One region of the Trichocoleus sp. FACHB-262 genome, then DNA from elsewhere that is predicted to be linked to it. Evidence: predicted binding sites of a transcription regulator. Region 1 holds the regulator's gene; each other region holds the start of a gene.
What was found. Region 1 encodes NtcA, which controls nitrogen genes in cyanobacteria. Its sites were predicted from a motif close to TTTGTANNNNNNNNTACAAA; they were not measured.
Positions count from the first base shown of each region.

Region 2: a site for NtcA is predicted at 3,786-3,805, ahead of crtR (beta-carotene hydroxylase). Genes of this name have one in related genera too.
Region 3: a site for NtcA is predicted at 2,733-2,752, ahead of H6F68_RS16785 (ferredoxin--nitrite reductase). Genes of this name have one in related genera too.

Region 1 is NZ_JACJPK010000086.1:386,387-392,268, reverse strand. Features, by position in the region: gene H6F68_RS19325 (putative 2-dehydropantoate 2-reductase) at 1-549, shown strand, start outside; gene hisB (imidazoleglycerol-phosphate dehydratase HisB) at 516-1,193, opposite strand; gene fabI (enoyl-ACP reductase FabI) at 1,303-2,079, opposite strand; gene ntcA (global nitrogen regulator NtcA) at 2,463-3,134, shown strand; gene H6F68_RS19305 (DUF3084 domain-containing protein) at 3,397-5,016, shown strand; gene H6F68_RS19300 (pre-16S rRNA-processing nuclease YqgF) at 5,098-5,541, shown strand; gene H6F68_RS19295 (DUF3146 family protein) at 5,550-5,813, opposite strand; gene H6F68_RS19290 (hypothetical protein) at 5,823-5,882, opposite strand, start outside.
Region 2 is NZ_JACJPK010000055.1:22,059-27,940, reverse strand. Features, by position in the region: gene H6F68_RS10780 (DMT family transporter) at 1-817, opposite strand, end outside; gene sppA (signal peptide peptidase SppA) at 1,291-2,112, shown strand; gene aroH (chorismate mutase) at 2,271-2,702, shown strand; gene crtR (beta-carotene hydroxylase) at 2,785-3,756, opposite strand; gene H6F68_RS10760 (COP23 domain-containing protein) at 4,159-5,025, shown strand; gene pyk (pyruvate kinase) at 5,419-5,882, shown strand, end outside.
Region 3 is NZ_JACJPK010000085.1:20,104-25,985, forward strand. Features, by position in the region: gene H6F68_RS16780 (CmpA/NrtA family ABC transporter substrate-binding protein) at 1-345, opposite strand, end outside; gene H6F68_RS16785 (ferredoxin--nitrite reductase) at 663-2,618, opposite strand; gene H6F68_RS16790 (formate/nitrite transporter family protein) at 2,953-3,816, opposite strand; gene H6F68_RS16795 (ubiquinol-cytochrome c reductase iron-sulfur subunit) at 4,341-4,805, shown strand; gene H6F68_RS16800 (HEAT repeat domain-containing protein) at 4,841-5,882, shown strand, end outside.

The sequences.
Region 1 (5,882 bases):
ATTCGCCACTTGGACTACGGAGCTATCACCCTAGGTGAGTACGCAGCGGATTATCAAGCAGGTGGTGTCACAGAGCGCATGTCTCAGATCGCCCAAGACTTTACCCAGGCAGGCATCTCGATCCACTTGGCGGCAGATCTGCTTCTAGCCCGCTGGCGCAAGCTGGTTTGGAATATTCCCTTCAACGGCTTATCTGTTGTACTCAACGCCACAACTGATGCGCTGATGGCCGATCGCTACACTTATGCTTTGGCAGAGCAATTGATGCGAGAAGTTGCCTTAGGAGCAAAAGTGCAAAGTCGCGCGATCGCTGATGATTTCATTCAAAAAATGCTGGATGACACGGTGAAGATGAAGCCCTACCGCACCAGCATGAAAATTGACTACGACGAAGGCAGACCTCTGGAAGTCGAGGCAATTTTTGGCAGCCCACTCCGAGCTGCCCAAGCCGCAGGAGTTCAACTCCCGCAAATTGCCATGCTCTACCAGCAATTGAAGTTTTTGAGCGATCAGAATTACAAAACGCCTTTGGAACTGGGAATAGTGTGAGCCCGACGGGGATCGGTTTCTGTGGCGATCCGCAAGGCACGAGCGAAAGCTTTGAAAGTAGCCTCAATAATATGGTGTGAGTTAATGCCATCTAACTGACGGATGTGCAGCGTCATCTGGCTGTGATTCACCACTGCCACAAAAAATTCTCGTACCAGTTGCGTGTCGTAAGTGCCGACTCGTTCGGTGGGGATTTGCAGGCCATAGCTAATGTGAGGCCGACCAGATAAATCTAGAGCTACCTGGATTAGAGCTTCGTCCAAGGGCGCGAGGAAATTGCCAAACCGGACAATGCCTTTGCGATCGCCTAACGCTTTAGCCAGAGCTTGACCCAGGGTAATGCCTACATCTTCGTTGGTGTGATGGTCATCAATTTCCAAGTCACCCGTCGCTCGCACCTCTAGGTCAAACAGCCCATGCGAAGCAATCTGATGCAACATGTGGTCGAGAAATGGAATACCTGTGGCGGCTACACAGCGACCCTGTCCATCCAAATTAATGGTGACATGCACATCTGTCTCACCCGTTTTGCGACTGACTGAGGCCACTCGTCCTGAAAATACGGGTTCTAATGATGCTCCGTTGGCCTGCTCGAAGGCTGTGCGGTGCTCTTGGGAAGACGCTTCATGAATGCTAGTCTGCATAGGCCCTACTCAATACTGGGAAGTAAAAACTGGGAAGTAGAAACAGGAAGTAAGAAACTTTGAGCCTGCACAGGCAGGCCAAACGACTGTAGTCACTGAATGGCAACCACTACATCCCCATGATCTCATAGCCAGAATCGACATAGAGGATTTGCCCTGTCATACCGCTGGACAAATCACTGCATAGGAACGCTGCCGTATTGCCAACTTCTAGTTGAGTCACAGTGCGGCGCAGGGGGGCCACTTCCTCCACATGATGAATCATGTCCAGAATTCCTCCAACCGCAGAGGAGGCGAGAGTTCTAATCGGGCCAGCAGAAATGCCATTGACTCGAATATTGTGGGGGCCCAGTTCTGCCGCCAAGTATTTAACGCTCATTTCCAAGCCCGCTTTGGCAATGCCCATAACGTTATAGTTGGGCACCACGCGCACCCCGCCCAAATAAGTCAAAGTGACAATGCTGCCGCCTTCTGTCATCAGGGGTTTAGCGGCACCACTGAGCTGAATCAACGAATAAGTGCTGATGTCTAAGGCTGTGGTAAATCCTGGCCGCGAGGTGTTGCTAAAGTGGCCAGATAAGTCATCTTTGTTGGCAAAGGCCAGACAGTGAACCAAGATATCTAGCTTGCCCCACTTCTCCTTCACAGTCTCAAAGGTGGACTGAATCTGCGCATCATCTTGCACATTGCAAGGCACAAACAAGCTGGGTTGTAGCGGTTCAACCAGTTCTGCTACTTTTTTTTCCATCTTGCCCCGCTCATCGGGCAGATAGGTAATCCCTAGGTTGGCACCCGCTTTATGGAGTTGTTGGGCAATTCCCCAAGCAATCGAGCGATTGTTAGCAATGCCTGTGACTAAGGCATTTTTTCCGGTCAGATCCAGCATGGCAATCTCTTCGTTAAGGGCAATTACGAGAATACTCAAAGATGGGGGCTTAAAGATATTGACATCGACTGTCGCTTGTAGGGTGATACGCTGCCTTGAGTCCTATCACAAGATATCTGTCTTTAGGGGGAGTAAGATAGGGTCTAAATAGGCCGCTGACAGCCAAGCTCCGTTCGTTTGTGGTCCTCGAAACAGCAGTTAAATTCTTCAGCCATTGGCGATCGCTGGCAGATTGTGTATCAAATAGAACAAAAAATGACTCTGGAGTAAGTTTAAGTGTTCTAAAGTCATCAATTGCTTACAGTTGGCTCACCTTCGTAAGGTTCATCTCCAGACGAGCGGCCCATGAAGGTTGGAGAAGGGCATCGAAAAGGTAAAAGGATATGGTAATGACGCAGGATAGGCCGTTAGCATCTGTGTTTCGTCAACTGGGAGGCGGAGCATTTCCTCCCGTGATCGAAACGTTTGATCGAGGCAAGACGATTTTCTTCCCCGGTGATCCAGCGGAGCGTGTCTACTTTTTGGTCCGAGGTGCGGTCAAACTGTCTCGCGTTTATGAAGCGGGCGAAGAAATCACCGTAGCCTTGCTGCGAGAAAATAGTGTCTTTGGGGTTCTCTCGCTGATTACGGGCAATCGTTCCGATCGCTTTTATCACGCAGTTGCTTTTACTCCGGCGGAATTGCTGTCGGTGCCCATTGAGCAAGTGGAAAAAGCCCTCAAGGATAACCCAGAGCTGTCGATGCTGATGTTGCAAGGGTTGTCTTCGCGCATCTTGCAAACGGAGATGATGATCGAAACCTTGGCCCACCGGGATATGGGATCACGCTTGGTCAGCTTCTTGCTCATCCTCTGTCGTGACTTTGGTGTTCCTGGCCCTGACGGGATCACGATTGACTTGAAATTGTCGCATCAGGCGATCGCAGAGGCGATTGGTTCCACACGGGTCACAGTCACGCGCCTACTGGGGGATCTGCGGCAGGAGAAGATGATTTCCATCCATAAGAAAAAAATTACGGTTCATAATCCCGTCGCCCTCAGTCAACAGTTCAGTTGATCTGCTATGGTTAACCTCTAGTAATAACAAGCGCTTACAGCGACTTGAATACAGCTCTCTGGCCGAGGAAGGTGCTTCATGGCACTCCTGCGAGGAAACAAAGAGAGCCGTGATGCTCTCCTGACGCTGAGGCAAGGCAGCAACTTTTGCTATCTGGGTCTGCTTGTTGTCGTCCTACAGGTGTGATGGCACACAAAACTTCCAGGGCATGAGATAGGCTGTATCTGAGTTGGGTGTGAGCCAAATGGCTTCCTGAGGGTAGATGACCAGCGGGTACATCTTAATTGTGGCAATCTTGGTGTTGGGGGGTGTGATCGCAACGGTGGGCGATCGCATCGGCACGCGCGTAGGCAAGGCTCGCCTCAGCTTGTTTAACTTGCGTCCCCGCAAAACCGCGGTCTTGGTGACGATTGTCACGGGTGGCATCATTTCTGCTTCTACACTCGCCATTTTGTTTGCTGTGAGTGATCAACTCCGGACTGGCGTTTTTGAATTGGGCAAAATTCAGAAAAACCTCTCTAGGGCGCGAGAAGACTTAGCAAAGACGAGATTTCAAAAAAACCAAGTTGAGCAAGAGCTGACCCAAGCCCGCGCTGAGCAAGTTTCGGCCCAACAACGGCTAGATCGGATTAATTTGTTTCTTAAGGCCGCGATCGCTAAGCAAGCGACGACAGAAACACAGCTAAATCGTACCCAAACCCAGCTAGGCCGAGTCGAGGCCGAAAGAGCCCGCACCGAAGCTCAACTCGACCAAACTCAGAGCCAACTGAGCCGCGCGGAAGCAGAAAAGGATCGGATTGAAGATGCCAAAGACCGCACCGAAGCAGAACTAAACCGAACTCAAACGCAACTAAGCACTGTTTCTCAGCAAGCAACGGGACTCCGCTCCGAGATCGACCGACTGGATAACGAGCGCCAAAACTTGATTAAAGAAACTAAAGATTTAGAGGTTCAACAAGCCAATCTAGAGAAAGCTGTCCAAACCTTGCAGCGGTACTACCAGTACTATCAAGCGCAATATGAAACCCTACGCCAAGGCAACGTCGCTCTCTTCCGAGGACAAGTGTTGTCAGCAGGCGTCGTGCGGATCGTTTCTCCCACAGGCGCTCAGCAAGCAGTAGACCAGTTACTGCGAGAAGCAAATCGTAACGCTATCAAGTTGACCCGTCCTGGTGCTGGTCAAGTCAGCGAACAGATTATTCAAATCACCAGACCGGAAGTAGAACAACTGGTTGACCAAATTGAAGATGGTCGCGATTACGTGATTAGAATTCTCTCAGCGGGTAACTATGTCCTAGGAGAAAAGAGCGTTCAGGTGGTGGCGAGCGCTACGTTCAACCAAGTGGCATTTCTGTCTGGTGATGTCATTGCTGCCGCTTCAGTTGATCCATCTATCCTAACTGAAGCCGACATTCAAAAGCGGATCGAACTGCTGCTAGCCGCCACGGAGTTTCGAGCCAGAGGTGCGGGGGTACTCACGGAAGGAGTACAGATCGCTGCAAATGGTCCCAGCGTCACGGCAATTTTGAGCTTTGCCGAGCAGTTGAAGCAGTATCGCCAGCCGCTCGATTTAAAGGTTGTAACCACGGGTGTGATCTACACAGCAGGCCCGCTGAAGGTGGAGTTGTTAGCGATTCAGAATGGCCAAGTGGTGCTGAGTACTAGTCGGGACATTCCTCAACCCAATCGTCCTCAACCCAACAGCAGTCCATCTCCTCAACCCAACAATGCCACTCCTAATCCAAACAATCCAAACAACAGCGTGACTCAAGAGGACGCTAATTTTGAGTTTCAACATTCAGACCCTTACCCTGGAAAAGCTCCCAATTCCAAGCCGTCAGATGTCTCTCCCAGCCCCTTCGTCAGTCCTGACGATTTGTAACGGTAGGTCGTTACAATAAAGCAGAGTAACGCTGACAAGTTGAACTGTTTCCCCGCTCTGCTGGCAAATGATTAGAATTTCATGGTCTTAAATCCTCCCCCCAATCCTGATCAGCCGATCATCTTAGGCTTCGATCCTGGTCGCCACAAATGTGGTTTAGCTGCGATGGGAGTAGACCGGACGCTACATTACCACCAAGTTATTGCAGCGGATGAGGTGGTAGCTACGATTCAACAGCTCCAAAAACAGCTACCCATCTCGATCGTAGTAATGGGGGATCAAACGACTGCGAAAACTTGGAAACAAAAGCTAAGTGATGATTTACCCGATCCGCTCCGGGTCGTCTTGGTAGACGAGCGTTACAGCAGCTTAGAAGCTCGCGATCGCTACTGGAAGATGTACCCCCCTAAAGGCTTGTATCGTTTGATCCCTCAAGGGATGCGAACCCCACCGCGATCGCTCGATGATATTGTGGCGATTCTATTGATTGAGCGTTACTTAGAACGCCTAGTCGCATCTGCTTAAACTTAAGCTTAGAGCTGGGCGCGAATCGTGAACGAGTAGTCACCACCCGGTTCTAGTTGATAGTCACATTTCTCTAAAAAGCGCCCTAGGGGTTCTTGGATCAAAGCTCTACCGAGAGAAGGCTGCACTAATAAGCTGCCTTGCTTAAAACACCACTGAAACTGCCACTCAAATTGATTGGCTCTGACTTCCCCCTCAATTTTGCCCTGATTCCACGACTGATGCGTGATCCGGACATGAGCAATGGTTTCAGGTAGACGGTTAGCACTCACAGTCTCTACTTATCTCACTACAGGCTTACTAGCCAACTGGGCCTCCGCTTCCAGCACCCACAATACCAA
Region 2 (5,882 bases), on a different contig from region 1:
AAGCGCTCAAGCTGGTTAGGCTACCGCTAGAGGCAAAGTAAAAGAACAAGCCATAAGCGATCGCACTACCAAAGACAGTGGAGTAGCTCAATGCCATCCACCCAGAAAAGTCTAGATGCACCCACTGCTCAGACTCCCACAGCGATGAAAACGCAAAAAGTGGCAGACCTCCCAATATCATATGCCACCCAGTGGCTGTGACCGGATCAGCATAGCGAAAGACTAAGCGAGCCATGACGGTGCCTACGGCCATAGACAGAGCCGCTAAAAGCATCAACCATTCGCCATTCTGGAACAGTTGCTGTAGTAGTTCTGGGGCTGAAGGGAAGGAAGCGATCGCAAAATGCCCTTGCAGTAATCCCCAAATCCATTCATCGGGTAGCCCTAGCAAGCTAATACCCAGCACGCCTAAGCCTAAACCGAGCCAACCCCACAAGCCAATGTGTTCGCCAAACAGCCAACAGGCCAGCAGAGCCACAGCCAACGGTTGAGAGTCAATCATGACTGACCCTAAACCCGCAGTGGTACGAGTCAATCCTTCTGCTAAAAAGCCTTGAAATAAAGCTCCATCCACCAAGGCAAAACTCAAAATTCCGAGCCAAGCTGTCCAACCCCGTGGTTGCGGTCGTCGCATCATCGCTGCGACCCCTAAAATCATCATCCCCGCAGGCACCAAGCGCACCCCTGCTAAAAACATAGGGGTAGTCTGCGGAATGACTCCTTTCATCGCTACCATCGCCGTGCCCCAGAGAAAAAAGGGCGCAATCAAAAGGAGTGGTGCTACGGGTAACTTTGATTCAGAGAGTCTTAGGTGCATGCAATAACTCCGGGAAGGACTGGGCGGTGCCAAATACTAAACCTTAGGCCCGCATCCTAATCTCATCTAGGATGCTGAGTGATTGAGAAAACTGAGCTACAGCTTGCAGTACAGCTTTAATTAATTGTACTGAGTTATATACTTATGTTAAGTAACTTATTTAAACATACTCGTTTTACTACTGCGGTACCGAAGTTTGAGCAAACGGCTGATTCTGAGCAACAGATCAGGTTTCTGGATCCAGCAGAATCCTAGTGCCCTAGCAGTAGCAACCCCAATACTTTCAATCCAATCGTCTAAGAATTAAGGCACACTAGGAGTCAGACCGCTCCAGCTAACAGTGCAATACTTTTAACCTGCTGGTCAGCTTCAGCTCCTTGAGGAAAGCTGAAAACTTAGGCTGTCATACCAGTCTGAGTCGGTCTCTACCTCAAAATTGACTGACATCATTTCGTACTGGTTCTCAATTACTCATGATTTGGCCTTTCAAGCCTCGGTCTCGAAAACAAATTGCTCGTATTGAAGTCTCAGGGGCGATCGCAGGAGCAACCCGCAAGCGAGTTTTAGAAGCTCTCAAGACAGTAGAAGAAAGAGAATTTCCCGCTCTGCTCCTACGGATTGATAGCCCTGGTGGTACTGTCGGGGACTCCCAAGAAATCTACAGTGCGCTCAAACGTCTGAGCGAAAAAATCAAAATTGTTGCCAGCTTCGGCAATATTTCTGCATCAGGTGGCGTTTACATCGGCATGGGCGCAAATTACATTGTCGCCAATCCGGGTACCATCACTGGCAGCATTGGGGTAATTCTCCGGGGCAATAACTTAGAGCGTCTTCTAGAAAAAGTAGGCGTTTCCTTCAAAGTGATCAAATCTGGTCCCTACAAAGATATTTTGGCTTTTGACCGAGAGCTGACAGAGCCAGAAGCCCATATTTTGCAATCGTTGATTGACACAAGCTACCTACAGTTTGTGCAGACTGTGGCTGAAGCCCGCAAATTAGCGGTGGATACAGTTAAAAGCTTTGCAGATGGGAGAGTTTTCACAGGTGAGCAAGCCCAAGAACTAGGGCTTGTAGATCGCTTAGGCACCGAAGAAGATGCTCGTCGCTGGGCGGCAGAACTTGCAGGTCTTGATCCAGAAAAAACTCGTTGCTACAACTTGGAAGAACGCAAGCCCTTCTGGAGTCGTGTTGTTCCTAGTACGAGTCAAAGTCGCTCTGGAGTCAGGGCTTGCCTCGATTGGATGGAGTTTGAATTGTCTACCAGTGGTCTACCTTTGTGGCTTTACCGACCTTAGCGAACCACTTGCCCAGAATTGACAATTTAATGCCTTGAAAATCCTAGATTTTGTTAACATTGGCTCGCATTGTCAAGATTTTCAGTTATCGTTGCGATCGCTCAGGTTAGATAATCTGAGCCATAAAAATTCAACTTGATGAACCTTGGTTTAATCACATGACGGAGGATGATGGCGTGGAATGGAGAGTTCGGGCAATTCGTGGTGCAACAACTGCCTCAGAAAATACGGCTGAGGCAATTCGAGAAGCAGTCGCTGAGCTGTTAGATGAGCTAGAAGCTCATAATCAACTCGATCCAGAAGAAATTATCAGTGCGACGTTCTCAGTTACCCGCGACTTGGACGCCATCTTTCCGGCTTCAGTAGCGCGTGATCGTCCCCGTTGGCAGAATGTTCCTTTGCTAGATGTGCAACAAATGCACGTTGAAGGCAGTTTGGAGCGTTGCATTCGCTTCCTGATTCATTTCAACACTCCGAATCCGCACGTCGAAATCTATCATCCCTATCTCCGTCAAGCCAAGAGCTTAAGACCCGATTGGATCTTGGCTCAAACAGGCTTGGCATCGCCCGTCGTTAAGTCTCATCGTTAACTAAGTTCAATCACTAAAAAAGGGAGCAGGGTTAAGTCTTGCTCCCTTTTTTAGTGGTTTAAGCCGGGTTTAACTGGACTGGTCAACTGTGAACTTCCAAGCCCTGAGCTACCTCTAAGCTACTGTTGGCTGGGCTAGCTTGGCTTATAGGAGTGTTTACCTCTGAAGACTCCAGCGATCGCGGGCGATGAAAACGAATGCCTAGGAAGACATCGTACACAAAGTGCCAAAAGTCTTTAGTCTCCGATAAACCCAGCGATTGGTGGCAACCCTTAGCGTCTAACAAAGGCTGAGTGGCATAGTAAGCAGGCTGATAGTTGTACCAGGGAATAGAAGGCCACAGATGATGGATCAGATGGTAGTTCTGACCCATAATCAGCAGGTTCAGAATCCGGTTGGGGTAGACTCTAGCGTTCTTCCAGCGATCGCGCTCCTGAAAAGGTCGGTGGGGCAAATAGTCAAAGAATAAGCCCAGAGCTAACCCTACAACTGCCAGAGGCACAAACCAAAAATTGAAAATGTAGCCCAGAAAGTCGTGCTGGCAGGCTGTGTAAATTAGAGCACCGACGGCTAGGCGAGCGAGAAACCACTCCAATAACTCGGACTTCCGCCATAGCCGACGGCGGAAAAAGAAAATTTCGTGGTACATGAAACGAGCCGCAATAAACCAGAGCGGCCCCCCGGTCGAAACAAAGTGATCGGGGTCGTTGTCTGGATCATTCACATTGGCATGATGCTGCATGTGCACGCGCGTAAAGACTGGGAAAGAAAAACCCAGCATTAAGGCACTGCCATGTCCCATAACGGCATTGATGATGCGATTGCGATGTGCCACATTGTGGGATGCATCATGAATCACCGTCCCCACCATATGTAGAGCAATGACAGTCATGCTAAAGCAGCACCAGTCAAGCCATTCCCAACACCAGTAACCCAGTATCGATAGGATTTCTATGGCTACCGCTGCCAGGAACATTAGCAGCGTCGGGTTAAATTGACCCGGAGGACCCATTAACTCCTTCGGCACTGTCAGGGGCTTTACTGCCTCCGACATCGTTATCAATACTCCTTGTTGGTCATCCTCGCGTAGTATACGATACGAATGCGGAATAATAAAGTTTTGTGAAACTAGCTCATCTAATCAGAGCTGCGCTAACAGTAGCGTCAAATTAAATAATTTGAGCCAACTTTAGAGTAACAAGAGCAATTTAACCTCAGAAGTTCACGGACGTTGCCTGACAACCTCAGCTTTAAACACTTCAGCAGAAACCCAACTTCAATGAAGACTCGGTGAAATCACCCTCCTAGGTCGGCGGATCTTCCGATGTAAATGCTAGGTCTGAATTGTTATCAGGGTTGTAGGAGTGCTCTATCGCATTAGGTGCATCAGGGCTTTGTTACATCAGGGGTGGTGTTGCGGTGATTAGTTGTCATTCACTCTGAAGAGGCTTTGATTATGGTGTTATTGCAATCTCAAGGTAATTCTCAAGGTCGTTTCAAGCTAACGTTTCTTACTTTTAAGGCTACAAGTTTGGCTACAGGAGCTGTGGTGTTCTTAGGTGGTGGGTTATTCGCAGGGATGACTGGTAGCGCGATCGCTGCCACACCTACCAGTTCCGGATCAGCATCAAAGGATATTCAAGTACAAACAGAGGCTGAAAATTCGGAGTCTACACCTACGACAAACCCAAGTAGCGGCTCTACTCAAACTAGCGTGGCAAATAGACCCCGCTTTACTTGTGAAATGCTCAACGGCCAGTACACGGTGGTTTATCACCCAGAGAGCCGTCCTAGCGAATCCTATCCCTGGGCGACACCCAGCCAACTAGGCGGTGGTTGGACTCCTCAAGCTCGTTGTCAAGAAATCAGTCGTCGTTTAGAACTCTACCGTCCTGATGGCCTACAGGAAATGCGAACAGCGGTGGAAAATAACTACAACACAGTTTGTGTTACCACCGAGAAAAATTCAACTTGTCGCATCGTTCTGACAGTCCCGCCGAATCAAGACCCGCTGACGACTCGCGATCGCGTCTTCCAAAACTTGACGATTGCTGACAGTGGCCAACAAACTCAAGCAGCTAATACGTTTGTAGGTAGCAGTCGTGTAGGCAATAGTTCTGTAAGCGCCAGCAGCCGGGGAGGTGACAAGCTGGACGAATTGGTTAACTTAGGTGTCTCGCTTCTAGGCGGGCGGCAGGAGCGCTCTAGCAACATCAACTTGCGGCCCTTCCTTGATCCCGCTGATGGTGGAACAGGCAGCAAGCTAGGTCAAGGTATGTCTACTCGCAACAATCCTCGCCTCAATCCAGCCAATTTTCGTTAGGTAAAAATTAAAACAGGGTGGGTTTTGCAAATTAGTATTTTTAGCGCACCGAACAACTAACCTACTAAACCTGATGGAACGCACCCTAGAGACTGAAGGCACCTAAAGATTCTGTCGCTTGCCCTTGCAGGTTTTTGCAAAAGGGACTAGTCAAACGTGGTAGTATCCCTGTTGCCGCCTTGCCAAGAGGCAACAGCATTTTTCTCAACCGTTAATTCTTTGCTATCAACGCATGCGACTATTGATAGTTTAGAGTTATTTTCTTGTTGCACCTCACTTCGGGATTTCATTCCATGCCAAGGCTGGAAAGTGCAGCAAGTCACCGCTAAGCCAGTATCCTGAGGACATCAGCGGTAGGGTCTCCTTCAGTCTATTTTTACCTTCTTGGAATCCATGCAACTGCGTAACTCTCCGCGTCGGACAAAAATCGTCGCAACGATTGGCCCCGCCACTAGTAGCCCAGAAGTTCTACGTGCCCTGATTGAAGCGGGTGCAACTACTCTGCGTCTTAACTTTTCTCATGGGACGCATGAAGATCATCAACGCAGCATTCGGCTGATTCGGCAGATTTCTTTTGAGCTGAATCAACCTGTCGGAATTTTGCAAGATCTCCAAGGACCCAAAATTCGTTTAGGCCGCTTTGAAGACGGTTCTATTACTCTTAAGCGTGGCGATCGCTTCACATTGACTAGTCACGCTGTTCCTGGCACCCATGAAATCAGCTCTGTGACGTACGAGCCACTAGCCGAGGAAGTGCCTGAAGGTGCCACTATTCTGCTCGACGACGGCAAAGTGGAAATGCGAGTCGAGAAAGTAGACCGCGATCGCAAAGAATTGCATTGCGAAGTTGTAGTCGG
Region 3 (5,882 bases), on a different contig from region 1:
GCCATCGATCCCACCGCCCTCGGAACCCAGCACAATGTTGTCACGGGTCGCTGCCCAAGAAGCCTGCTTGGCCACTTGGACATCCTTCATGCCGTACTTCTCAAATAGACCCTTTTCCTTAGCGATGATCAGGGGAGCGGAATCTGTTAAAGCAATGAAGCCGAGCTTGGCCGTGGTGACTTCTGGCGCATCAGCGGCGGCAACATTAACCGCAGGAGCAGCACTGGGGGAAGTGCTAGCAGCAGTATCGGTCGAATTGGAGGACGTACAGCCGTGGGCGAGTAGAGTACCTGCGGCTGTAACGCCTGCTGTCAAGATGAATTTCCGTCTCGAAAACTTCGTCATCCTCGTTCACCAATACTCAAGTTATAAGTTGTGAAAATTTTGGGGTGTTGGTAGTTTTCTATACCAACAGCTTGTCATTACCCTACCGATGTTGCTCTAGATAAAATGTTACCCATGAGCAATTTTGAAGTTTTTCTACAGGTTTTGGCGTTTTTGTCTGTAGCGAAACATACTTGTGGCTTTTAAGCCGTAACTACCTACCTCGCAATCCATCCTGGGGATGTGAGGCTTGGGGTGCGAGCAGGGATCTCTCCCTCAATGTGCCTCTCGGTTATCACCGTGATTGAGCGAGAGGCAGCGAGGAAAACAACGGCTAATCAAGCATCAATCACAACCTTGCCGATGGGATGAGCAATACAGGTTAGAATCCAGCCTGCGGCTTGCTCACTGGCATCCAATGCATCCGGTTCACCTTCATATCGCACTTGTCCTTCCAGCAGTTTTTGCTTGCAAGTGCCACAGGTACCCGCCTGACAACTGCTATCTAGCTCTACTCCTGCTTGAGTTGCCACATCCAATAACGTATCTGCTTCGGTACAAGCAACTTCTTTGCCAGACTTAGCAAAGCTAGCGATCGCAGGTTGAGCGGGAGGAGCAGGGGGAGCCGAGGGAACTGGCGTTGCCACTGCCACAGGTTGATAGCTGGATGCCGCAGGGACATTGACAGCCGCAACCGGGCTAGGAACTACCTCTTCTTCTACGGAGAATTGAATTTGAGCAGAAGTTTTTAGGGGAGTCGTGCGGATTTGAGCGCCAAAGTTTTGGATCAGGAGATTCGTGAGAAATGGTTTGAGATCTTCGCAAGGAATCGACTTTTGGACACAGGTGCCTAAAACAGCATGTTTGCCCACCTTGCCACCCATGTAGAGGTCTACGCCTTCCACCGTTTTGCCATCTTTGCGAACTTTAGTCCCCATGAGGCCAATATCAGCCACTTGAGGTTGACCACAGGAGTTGGGGCAACCTGTCCAGTGAATCCGCACCGATTTCGGCAAAGAGAGTTCTGAATCCAATTCTTGAATCAGGGCTGCGGCGCGGTTCTTGGTTTCAATCAGGGCAAAGTTGCAAAACTGAGATCCGGTGCAGGAAACCAGCGATCGCGAGAGCGGCGCAGGATCAGCGGTAAAGCGTTGCAGCAGAGGTTCTTTCAGGAAGGGGCCTAAGCGAGAATCAGGAATATTGGGAACAATCACATTTTGTTCAACACTGAGGCGAACCTCTCCACTGCCATAGACTTCGGCGAGACGCGCTAAGTCGAACATATCTTGGGCGTAGAGGCGGCCTACCGGAACATGTAGTCCCACATAATTTAGTCCGGGTTGCTTCTGAGCGTGAATGCCGACATGGTCACGCTTATCCCAGACAATCTCATCTTTGGGAGCAGCCGTCTGGAGCGCATGACCCATTTGTTGCTCAACTTCTGAGCGGAACTTGTCGAGACCCCACTCATCAATCAGCCACATCAAGCGCGCTTTTTGGCGATTAGCCCGCAGACCGTGGTTGCGGTAGACCAAGAGAATCGCTTCACACAGAGCCACCACATCGCGGGGGTCAACCCAGACATTCATGGGGATTGCCGCTTCACAGCGCTTGGCGGAGAAGAAGCCACCGACTAAAACATTGAAGCCTAGGTTGTTGTTTTTGTAGGCGGGGACAAAGGCGATGTCATTGATTTCCGCATGGACTGAGTTATCTCGGCAGCCCGCGATCGCAATATTGAATTTCCGGGGCAGGTTGGTAAAGGAGGGATTGCCTTCACCGTTGTTGGTGATCATGTCCTGCACTTTACGGACGATGCCGCGAGTGTCGATTAACTCGTCTGCATCAATGCCTGCAACAGGAGAGCCTGTAATGTTGCGGACGTTGTCCATGCCAGACTGGATACTGGTGAGGCCCGCTTCCTCGAAGCGACGGAAGATATCGGGTAAATCTTCGATGCGGATGCCGCGTAATTGAATATTTTGCCGAGTGGTGATGTCACCAGTGCCATCTTCACCATAGCGCTGGAGTACTTCGCCGAGGACTCGGACTTGGCCGCTAGTGAGGATGCCGTTGGGAATCCGCATCCGCAACATAAATTTGCCAGGAGTGACAGGTCGGAAGAAGACACCCAACCATTTGAGGCGGTAGTCGCGATCGGTTTCATCCATCGCTTCCCAGCCAATTTGAGCAAAGCGATCAAGTTCTTTTTTGACCTCTAAACCGTCTTTTTCAGCTTTGAGCTTCTCAAATTTATTGCTTCCAGTCGCTGGATTGGTTGCTGCGGTTGTCATGAATCTACCCGTGTCACTGCTGGCTTTAAGCAAGGTTTGAATTCAGATGAATTCAATGTAATTTGCCGTTTAACGTTTCTTACCAGCTAAGGTTATGAGTACTTAGCTAGTGAATTCGTATCTATAGTTACAAAATGTTTCTATATATGAAACACTTGCATGTAAGTCATGCTGTTTTGACATAACTCGTTGATTTCAAACGATCTAAAAAACATTTGATTTTGCAACAAAGGATACAAAAGACCTGATTAATAGGTGCTGCTTCAAAAAATAAAAGCCTATCCAAATAGTCTGGATAAGCTCTTTAACTAGGAGAATGAGTTCGCTTAAGCAATTAATAAGTTGTTTTCTCTCTAGGTTCTGTTTCCCAAGTTTCAAAACTGGGCACTGATTCCAACTTTTTAGCTTTTTTGGGTTTGCGAGATGGGCGATCGCTGCCTACATACCAGTAAGAGGCTCCAACCAGGCAAGCACCGCCAACCCAGTTACCCAGAGAGACAGGAATCAAGTTTTTGACATACCCAATCCAAGAAATTTGCTCGGGATCATGAGGGATAAATAGACCCAATCCCATTAGGGTCATGTTGGCGACGCTGTGCTCAAACCCAGCACCCACAAAGGCAAACAGACACCAGAAGATCAGCACTAACTTCGCGATATCCTCTTTAGTCTTAGCAGCCATCCAAATCGCTAAACAAACCAAAATGTTGCAAAGAATGCCGCGAAAAAATAGCTCCATGAAGGGAGCCTGCATTTTTCCAGCTACAACTTCTAAGACAAAATCCTTGATCGGTCCTTTAGCCAAAAGCCCAGACTGAACCAAGAGCAGTGCTAGCAGCAGAGAGCCAGCCAAGTTACCAATAAAGCTGATTCCCAAAACTTTCCAAGTGTCTTTCCAGGTAACTTGTTTAGCGAGACTGGCAATTGTCATGAACATATGATTGCCAGTAAATAGTTCGGACCCAGCAAAAATCACTAATGATAAAGCGACCGCAAAAGAGGCTCCCATTAAGGCTTTAACCGCAGGTGATCCAGCCGCATGCAAGGGTGCACCAATGGAAAAAACCAGCATCACTCCAAAGCCAACGTAAATTCCTGCCAATACAGATAGAACTAGGAATTTGGGCAAGCTGTTTTCAACCAGTTCTGCTTTGGTGCGGGCAGCACTAATAATAGTCGCGATCGCTTCTTTCGTCATAATCAAGTCCCTTTAAAGCTGCTTTGAGCCAGGATATTTAATTTCAAATCAAAATCTTTGACTTTGAATTTGAAAGTGTATCTCTAGCTGCAAAATCTATGTTTATGTAACTTCTGCATAGAAAGAATATTTGTATCTTTAACTACAAAACTCATCAATCAATGCAATTACTGCATGAATCCCATGCTTATCAAAAGTTGTTTTCTATACAGTTTTCTGAGAATCTGCATCATTCAAGACAGTTTAAAAAAACTGGATTAAGCTAAAAACGCAATCTGTTTGAAAAAAATTACTTATTTTCTAATTAATTTATGCGGTTCTTGTATTAGCTTAATGAACCAAAAAATGTGATCAATTATACAAAAACTGCATAATCCTGGTGCAATCTGTACTATTCACAAAGCATGTTCAGGTAGATTTTTTAGGCAGTTAGGAGGCTGGAAATCCCCGTGATTCGGTAGTGCAGGAACTGATTTAGAGCCTTATGCGACAATTGAACGAGCAGAACTTCTATAGACTGAACAATGGATCGTCGTACTTTCTTAACTTGGGTTGGCGTTGGTGGAATTGCCAGTTCTTTGCCAGTGGCGATCGCAGCTTGTTCTAACAAAACAACCACAACTTCCAACGAAACAGCATCGAATCCTGCGGTCAATTCAGGCGCGGTTGCTCGTGCAGATGGTTTTCAACCTGTAGGAACTGTGGCGACTTTAGACCAGAAAGGTCAGTTGGGCGATCAGAAGTTTGTTTCGGGGCCTTTGCTTGTGGTGCGTAATCCAGATAGCCCTGACACTTTAGCCGCAGTCAATGCTAGCTGTACTCACAAGGCCTGTCTCGTAGACTGGCAAGCCGAGCAGAAAGTTTTTGTTTGTCTTTGCCATGATTCTAAATTTGGTACGGATGGCAAAGTGTTGCAAGGACCTGCGACAGAGCCGCTCAAAACTTACGAGACCAAGCTGGAGGGAGATACAGTTTTAGTGAAAGTATAGATTTTAGTGAAAGTATTAACACCCCCGATTTGCCAATGTTAGAGGTTTTGGAAAAAGCTCAGGCTGCGGCACAACAAGCCGATTGGCCGCTACTGAATCAGTATTTGCAACAATTCTCTGCTGCTGTAAAAACGACTCCTGAGGCTGGGGGAGATGAGCAAACGGTAGTAGGGCTAAAGCAAGTGCTAGATTTGGCGATCGCGGCTCTCGCGACGGGAGACTTCCAATCGCGCTGGGATCTAGCCAAAGTGTTTCCTACCTTAGCCGCAGCGGTTGGTCAGATTGGGCAAAGTGTAGATGGGTTGATTGCACCGTTGATCGAGATTGTGCAAGACGATGCAGCCGATGTGGAACTGCGTTGGTTTGCAATCCGAATTCTGGGTCAGTTCAACCATCCAGCAGTCATCAAAATTTTGGTGCAGTTGCTGCAAACCGAGGATATAGAAGCAGAAGAGTTGAGTGAAATTGCCGCCACTACCTTGGCAAGTTTTGGCCCTGATGCGATCGCCGCTTTAACAGAGCTACTAGCCGACGAGCAATCCAGAGGGTTGGCAGTGCAAGCCTTAGCTCAGATTCGCAGCCGTGAAACCATTGCTCCCTTATGCAGTGTGGTGGATGACCCGCAAGTAGAGGTGCGATCGACCGCGATCGAAGCTTTGAGTAGTTTTCATGACCCACAGATTGCGCCGATTTTGGCCAATGCTCTCAATGATGTGGCGGCTACAGTCAGACGAGAGGCTGTGGCGGGTTTAGCGTTGCGAGCCGATTTAGCCCCTGACCTGGATGTGGTAGCCCTCCTGCGCGATCGCCTGTGGGATTTTAATTTAGCGGTGTGTCAACAAGCAGCTACTTCCTTAGGACGCTTGGGTACTCCCGCCGCCGCTGCCGCCTTGTGGCAAGTATTGCAATCTGCGGCCACTCCTGCCGTCCTGCAGCTAGAAGCAGTACGAGCTTTGGGTTGGATGCAACATTCAGAAGCTTTGAACTATCTACACCAAGCATTGCAGCTAGAGTCGCTAGAGGTTTATCAAGCAGTGCTCACGGCACTCGGCCGAGTGGAAGCACCTGAGTTAAAAC